2 regions of the Mangrovibacillus sp. Mu-81 genome follow, and region 1 is predicted to be linked to the other one. Evidence: a T-box and tRNA genes for the amino acid it is inferred to sense, from the RefSeq annotation. Region 1 holds a T-box; the other holds one or more tRNA genes.

Region 1 (4,218 bases):
GTCACAGAAGTCATCCCAGATGAAGTTATAAAGGATTCTTCCCACTTCGCCGAATTCATAACGGTCTGCAAGACGTGTAACGTTTTCGATCGTTTCATTCAAACGGGTAAGGATCCATTTATCCGCTACGGATTTCTCTCCGCTCAGATCAATCTCTTCATAGGTCATTCCATCCATGTTCATCAATGCAAAGCGTGATGCATTCCAGATTTTATTGGCAAAGTTCCAAACCGATTCCACTTTCTCGAATGAGAAGCGCAGGTCCTGACCAGGTGAACTGCCTGTCGATAAGAAGTAACGCAGTGAGTCTGCACCATACTTCTCGATGACTTCCATCGGATCGACACCATTTCCAAGGGATTTACTCATTTTGCGTCCATCTTCAGCACGAACGAGACCGTGGATCAATACATCTTTGAATGGGCGCTCCCCTGTAAACTCAAGACCTTGGAAAATCATGCGGGAAACCCAGAAACCGATGATATCGTAGCCCGTTACCAGGGTACTGGTCGGGTAGTATCTCTTAAAGTCTTCAGAATCAGTATCCGGCCAGCCCATTGTGGAGAATGGCCAAAGCGCTGAGCTGAACCATGTATCCAGAACGTCCTCTTCCTGTGTCCAGTTTTCACTGTCAACAGGTGCTTCCTTACCTACATATTCTTCACCTGTTTCTTTGTGGTACCATGCAGGGATTCTGTGTCCCCACCATAGTTGACGTGAAATACACCAGTCACGTGTATTTTCCATCCAGCGAAGATAAGAGTTTTCGAAACGGTCAGGAACAAAGTTGACTTTGTTCTCCTGTTCCTGGAGTATGACTGCTTCCTGAGCCAATGGATCCATCTTGACAAACCACTGTGTGGATAAATAAGGTTCTACAACCGCTCCGCTGCGTTCTGAGTGCCCTACCGAATGCATATGTTCTTCGACTTTAAACAGAACGCCTGCTTCCTGAAGATCTTTGACAATCTGTTTACGGCAGTCAAAGCGGTCCATCCCTTTATACTTATCTGCTTTTTCATTCATCGTGCCATCTTCATTCATCACTAGGATGCGCTCAAGATTATGGCGGTTCCCGATTTCAAAGTCATTCGGGTCGTGAGCAGGCGTGATTTTCACTGCTCCGGAACCAAATTCCATATCCACATAATCATCACCGACAATCGGTATTTCGCGTCCAACGATTGGAAGAGTGACCTTCTTACCTATTAAATGCTTGTAACGGTCGTCTTCAGGGTGTACAGCAACAGCCGTATCCCCAAGCATCGTTTCTGGACGTGTCGTAGCGATTTCGATATGCCCGCTTCCATCAGCCAGTGGATACTTCATGTGATAGAATGCACCCTGAACATCCTGGTGGATCACTTCGATGTCGGATAGAGCCGTTTTCGTGGCAGGGTCCCAGTTGATGATATATTCACCGCGGTAAATCAAGCCTTTATTATAAAGATCAATGAACACTTTTTGTACGGCTTGTGATAAGCCTTCATCAAGCGTAAATCGTTCACGGCTGTAATCAAGGCCCAATCCGATTTTCGACCATTGTTTACGGATATGCTCTGCGTACTCTTCTTTCCATTTCCATGTTTCTTCTACGAATTTCTCACGTCCCATATCATGCCTTGAAATGCCTTGGTTACGCAGCTTTTCGTCTACTTTTGCCTGTGTGGCGATTCCTGCATGGTCCATACCCGGCAGCCATAATACATCGTAACCCTGCATACGCTTCATTCTTGTCAGGATATCTTGAAGCGCCGTATCCCAAGCATGCCCGAGGTGAAGCTTGCCCGTTACGTTCGGCGGCGGAATGACGATCGTATACGGTTCCTTCTCTTTATCGCTTTTCGCTTCAAAAAACTTTCCTTCCAGCCACCATTTGTATCTTCCCTGCTCAATCGCATTGGGATTATATTTGGTCGGCATCGATAATTGATCTTGAGTTTCCATGTGATTTCCTCCCTGAATCGTTATCGTTTTCTATAAAGGTGATTTATTTTTGGAACACAAAAAATCCTTCGCCCTGTAAAAGGACGAAGGATTCGTTTCGCGGTACCACCTTTTTTCTCAGAAGCCATAAAATACTCCTGAACTCTCAATGAACAATAACGGCTTTTAACCGGCTTCTACTACTGTCTTCATAGAAGCAGCTCTTCAGGCGACCTTCCATCGTCTTCGCTTGGAAAATCTCTCAGCAAATGATTTTCCTCTCTTAAAGCGGGGGGCAATGTACTCTTCCTGTTCAACGCTTTTAAAATTATTTATGTACTCACTATAGTATAGGATTTACTGAACTTTCGTCAATCATTCTCGCCAATTTTACTGAAAAATATTCAATCCGCCTGCCTCAGGCACCCTTCCGTACTGAAATCATAAGATAAAGTAGTGAATTCACCCAGGAAAGTGAGTGGATAATTATGAAAAAAATCAATCAATACACCTTGCAGAAGTGGATGGGGAATGCCCGGTTAATATGTAAGCAATTCATCATACCCTTCACTGTCTTTCAAGGGATCCGCACCATTTTGCTTCCAACCACATTCGATGTCCTCCTATTGACCCTGTTCATCGGTATCGGCCTGGCCATTTACTTCGATTGGATTTAAAAAACTGACGAATGCAGTCTTCGTCAGTTCTTTTTTTATTCTGTTTCGGCTGACTGCTCCTGCTTCTTTTTTTCCATTTCATCCAGACGCATGACAACATATTCGGTATTTTTAAGAAGCCAATAGTGACGCTGCAGTTTCTTAAGCGATTTCCGCTCATTCCTCTTCCCTTTGGCAGTATGAAAATATTTTTCTACCACTGCAATCACTGAACTTGGATAGGCTAAATAACTCATGAACAGCAGTCTTTCCTCGTTTCGGACGGTAAAATGGTGAAAGTACGTTTCCAGCCACTCTACACATTCGTCATAATACTTGGGGTACGTCTTCAATGTTCTGGAGAGAAAAGGCAGCAAGTCGTGAAAAGGCGAAGCGATTTTCGAGTTTTCGAAGTTATGGAAATACCCCAATCCCCTGTCGTCGAATAGGAAATGTTCGGTCGACACTTTTCCATGAATGATGACCGTCCTCACCTTTTCAAGTTCCTTAGTGTTCTCATACCACTCGTCGAGCATCTTCCGTGAAAACTTAAGTGCCTGTGACACATCTTTATAAAACATACAAAAGTGATATTGAAACGGGGACATATAGGCTGTCTTCTCGCACGTTTCCACATATTCATCAAGAAACTGCTGTTCCTTTTCCCATCTTGAAGTCAACTGTTCATAATGTGATTCCCTTTCTTCTTTGTTTATCTTCACATCCTGCGAGGATATCGTATGAAGCCTGGCTAGTTCGCGGAACAGTTTCTGATGTTTTTCAAATCGATCTTCCTTCTCCTGATTGTTCAGCCACGGCATCAAATAGAATAGTTCTCCTTCGTGCCAGACACCATACCTTCCATCCATGGTCGGATAAATGGGGACGATCCGGTTGTATCCCCTTTGAAAGAGTGTCTGGACGTTCCTGACGAAATCCACACCGTTTTCAGCAGGTATGTGTTTGACCGCAAGCGTCCCTTTGTTCGAGTACACCCTGCATACCTTCCCTGTGTCTTCCACAAAAAAAGGTTCTACTCCGTATGGCTGCAAGACAGGTTTTAAACTGTCGATGGTCTGCATATAGTTCACCTCCCCATCTTTATTCCCGTTCACTGGACCCCATTATATAAAAGAAAGGACTGCCGCCAGTATGTTGGTGTCAGTCCTGATTTATCATTCTGGTTCATTTTTAACTTATATCTTGAACACCGGCTCTTCATTTGGAATATAGAGCACCTGGCCGCCATATACTTCTTGATTTGCTTCCAGATGATTGACCCGTAAAAGCTGGGCGATCGTCAAATCATATTTTTCAGCAATGTGATCGAGGGTTTCCCCTTCCTGTACAATGCACACCCTGAGTTTTGCACCTCGTTCCTCTTCTTTCCTTGCAAAGAAATCAGTCAGCGAAATGCTTTCATATTTTTTCTTCCCTTTGATTTTTTTCTTTTTATCCGCTGGTTCTTCAGCACTTTCCAATTCCGCTTCCATCGAAGACGACTCTTCTTCCTCTTCTTCTTTCAACTGTTGCTGAACCGGTGCAGGAGTTTGCATCTTCTTCTGTTCAACTGCAGGCGGAGGTATTTCCTGTTCCTGGGAAGATTCGCTTAATTCATGCTCCGGAAGTTCGAATA
Region 2 (4,218 bases), on a different contig from region 1:
CGGTTGCAAACGTGGTAACTTCCGGTTCCTTTACAATTCCGATGATGAAAAAACTCGGATACAAGAAGGAGTTTGCCGGGGGAGTAGAAGCTGCCGCATCGACCGGCGGGCAGTTAATGCCGCCGATCATGGGGGCAGCTGCATTCCTGATGGTCGAGTTCATCGGCGGGATCTCTTATTGGGATATCGCGAAAGCGGCAGCCATTCCTGCCGTACTGTACTTCACAGGTATTTGGATCATGACTCACTTTGAAGCAAAGCGTTTAGGATTACGCGGACTTGAAGATGAAGAAATGCCCAACCGGAAAGAAGTACTGAAAAAGATTTATCTGCTTCTTCCGATTTTGACAGTCATCATTCTTCTTGTTAGCGGGATGAGTGTTATGAGAGCGGCACTTTGGTCAATCGTTGCGACCATCGCAATCAGTGCGATCCGCAAAGATACCAGGATCGGGTTCAAAGATGCAGTTGATGCTTTGGTTGATGGTGCAAGAACTGCACTTTCAGTGGCAGTTGCAACCGCAGCAGCAGGCATTATTGTAGGTGTGGTGACCAAGACGGGATTAGGATTAACATTAGCAAACGGACTCGTTGACCTGGCAGCTGATTTAACTAATTCTGCTCAAGGTAAACTTCTTCTCACGTTATTCTTTACCATGATTGCATCGATCGTGCTCGGAATGGGATCACCTACTACAGCGAATTATGTCATAACATCAACAATCGCTGCTCCGGCAATCATTTTATTAGGGGCACCTGAGCTGTCAGCTCATTTATTTGTTTTCTATTTTGGTATCATTGCCGATATCACACCACCAGTTGCACTGGCGGCATTTGCTGCAGCGGGGGTATCAGGAGGAGAACCGATAAGGACCGGAGTCAATTCAGCAAAATTGGCAATCGCAGCCTTTATCATACCGTATATGTTCGTGCTTTCACCTGAATTGCTTATGATCGATACGACCATACCAAGATTATTATGGGTAATTTTCACAGCGATAACGGGTATGATTGCCATCGGTGCGGGGATGATCGGTTATTGGTACCGCAGATTATATGTGATTGAACGATTCCTCCTGGTGGCAGCGGGTCTGATGCTGATTTATCCAGAAGGAATGACCGATACAATCGGTCTAATTTCATTCGGAATATTATTGGCAATCCAATTCTTCGTCAAAAGAGAGGATAAACGGCCAAAACAAGCAACAGCTTAATCATGAAAGAGGGTGGACTTCAATGTTCGCCTTCTTTTTTTAGCTGTTTTCGTAAAGTCTTTCTATTATTTAGTAATGGATATGCAGCTAAAATATGTTCTAATCGAAAAGTTCTGAATTGCTGTCTTAGGAAACAATAAGCGATAATGCTGTCAAAATTCACTTTCTTGACAGTGATCTTCCTTTTTGAGAGCTGATTATGATGGGGCATGTATATGATTTCAATCGGAGACTGTTCTATTAACGAACGAGTCAAGAGTTTGCTCATCCTTATCATCCTTTCTCGAAGTATTATCATTATATTCGAACGTTTGTTCTTGTATACAGATATACAAAAAATGATTGACATTTCCGTCATCCAAGCTATAATAAAATATGTAGTTCTAATAAGATCTGTTAGCTCAGCTGGGAGAGCATCACCTTGACAGGGTGGGGGTCGGGGGTTCAAGTCCCTCACAGGTCATTAAGAAAAAAGCGCAGAACCATGTTCGTACCGAAACCTATCGATGGGCTCTGCATCTGGATAAATATGAAAAGCCGCGAAACCAATGTACATTGGGTCGCGGCTTTTTTCGTGAGATTTATGTAAATGGCTATAAATAGGGGGAAAGATATCTGCTTACACACAAATGAAAAACTGCAGACGGCCGTCTGCAGTTTTATCATTCATCCGAAGTTAATTCTTCTTCAAAGAAAAATGTTCCGGGATGTTCTTTGACGATATATGAGTAGCGTTTCATGTTTTTAACGTACTGGGATTTTAAGATGGTTACCGTTTCGCCGGTTTCTTTTATCGTGACAGCAGATCCATTACTAAACAAGCTTTTGGTGGATTTCATATTACACTTCCTTTCAACTGCTTTTATTATACCACATAAAATTCATTCATAAGAAAATAGGGTGAATTCAAATTGAATGATTGTAAGTCGTCTGACTTTATAAAGCATGGTTTTGTTGACTTGATTATTTCAGAAAATCCTGTTATTCTATAGAAGAATTATTTTTGTCCGGTATACGAGGGAAGAACAAGATTTGGTTTTCACCTGATATCGCAAGAATAGTAATACATTGTGTGGTAAGCACACACTAGGAGGCATTTTTCATGGAAAATGGTAAAGTAAAATGGTTTAACGCAGAAAAAGGTTTTGGATTCATCGAAGTAGAAGGTGGAGACGATGTATTCGTACATTTCTCAGCGATCCAAGGTGAAGGTTTCAAATCACTTGACGAAGGTCAAGAAGTTTCTTTCGACATCGAACAAGGTGCTCGTGGACCACAAGCAGCTAACGTTGTTAAGAAATAATTGATACCAAACTTCCAAAACAGGCTCATCATTTTGATGAGTCTGTTTTTTTATGAGATAAATAAACAGAATTTTCCTAAAATTATTTCTTTTTATTTGTTACAAAGATAAAATGAAGGTATACCCATTAATGGAGGCTAGGATAATGAGAATAAACGATTGCGTGGCGATTGTAACAGGAGGTTCCTCGGGATTAGGTGAAGCCACTGTCAGGAGCCTGGTAGGTAAAGGGGCAAAGGCATTTATATTAGATATCGACGAAGAGAAGGGAAGAAGGCTGGAAAGTGAATTAGGAGGCAGTGTAGGATTTCACTATACCGATGTGACAAGTGAAAAAGATGTGGAAGCGGCGATGATGAACGCCATTGATTCTTTTGGATGTATCAATACGGTAGTCAACTGTGCCGGGATTGCTCCCCCTTCAAAGGTGTCCGGCAGGAAAGGTGTTCACTCTCTTGATCTATTCTCAAAAGTGATTGAAATCAATTTAATCGGTACATTTAATATCATCCGTTTAGCGGCACAAAACATGCAGGGTAATGAAAAAAATGAATGTGGTGAGAGAGGTCTTATTATAAATACTGCCTCCGTAGCTGCATTCGACGGGCAAATCGGGCAGGCAGCATATAGCGCTTCTAAAGCAGGAGTGGCAGGAATGACACTTCCGATTGCAAGGGAACTTGCACGAGATGGAATTCGGGTGATGACGATTGCCCCCGGATTATTTCAGACCCCTATGTTTGACTCGCTTCCTGAAGAGGCAAGAACTTCTCTTGGGGAAAACGTTCCATTTCCGAAAAGACTCGGCTATCCTTCAGAATTTGCACAGCTTGTAGATGCCATTATAGAAAATCCAATGTTGAATGGGGAGACAATCAGATTGGATGGAGCCATACGCATGCAGCCCAAATAAGTGAATTATCCCAAAAATGAATGGACCGTCATTCATTTTTGGATCAATTGCACAAGAAAGGAGAGAAACGTGTGTATCATCCATATTTAAAAGAAGAACATAACATGTTTCGAAGCTCACTGCGTAAGTTTTTGCAGAAGGAAGCATATCCACATTATGAACAGTGGGAAAGAGACAGGCTTGTACCGAGGTCGTTTTGGGAGAAGATGGGCATGCAGGGGTTTCTTTGTCCGGATGTTGATGAACAATACGGGGGCAGCGGTGCGGATTGGGGATTCTCTGTCATCATAAACGAAGAATTGGAACGTGTCGGTTCAGGGTTAATCGGTGTTGGGCTCCATAATGATATCGTCGTCCCTTATATTACGGAATACGGCACAGATGAACAGAAGAAGCGATGGCTTCCTTCCTGTACAAAAGGGAATATGATATCGGCGATTGCAATGACGGAGCCGGGAACGGGATCGGACTTGGCCGGGATTAAAACGACCGCCAAATTGAATGGTGATCATTATATTGTGAACGGACAAAAGACTTTTATCACCAACGGGATACATTGTGACCTGGTTATTGTTGCATGCAAAACTGATACCGGTGCAGTTCCTGCTCATAAAGGAATCAGCCTTATAGCAATTGAAAGAGGTACAGAGGGGTTCTCCAGGGGCAGGAAGCTTGAGAAGGTCGGACTGCACTGCCAGGACACTGCAGAATTAATTTTCGAAGATTGTAAAGTTCCAGTACAGAACCTTATAGGTGAAGAAGGTAAGGGATTTCAGTATCTCATGAAG

The links. A T-box is a leader RNA that pairs with one kind of tRNA and senses whether it is charged. The one in region 1 lies ahead of V6B33_RS11070 (valine--tRNA ligase), so its partner is inferred to be a tRNA-Val.
Region 2: it has a tRNA-Val gene. The T-box ahead of V6B33_RS11070 (valine--tRNA ligase) is inferred to sense a tRNA for this amino acid. The anticodon was not compared.

Annotation. Positions count from the first base shown of each region.
Region 1 covers NZ_JBAJHU010000004.1:98,823-103,040, forward strand. The annotation lists gene V6B33_RS11070 (valine--tRNA ligase) at 1-1,947, opposite strand, end outside; T-box leader at 2,024-2,252, opposite strand; gene V6B33_RS11075 (hypothetical protein) at 2,415-2,603, shown strand; gene ysxE (spore coat protein YsxE) at 2,639-3,664, opposite strand; gene spoVID (stage VI sporulation protein D) at 3,779-4,218, opposite strand, start outside.
Region 2 covers NZ_JBAJHU010000003.1:167,244-171,461, forward strand. The annotation lists gene V6B33_RS07995 (TRAP transporter permease) at 1-1,214, shown strand, start outside; tRNA gene V6B33_RS08000 (tRNA-Val) at 1,605-1,677, shown strand; gene V6B33_RS08005 (hypothetical protein) at 1,877-2,053, opposite strand; gene cspD (cold-shock protein CspD) at 2,317-2,517, shown strand; gene V6B33_RS08015 (3-hydroxyacyl-CoA dehydrogenase) at 2,663-3,430, shown strand; gene V6B33_RS08020 (acyl-CoA dehydrogenase family protein) at 3,502-4,218, shown strand, end outside.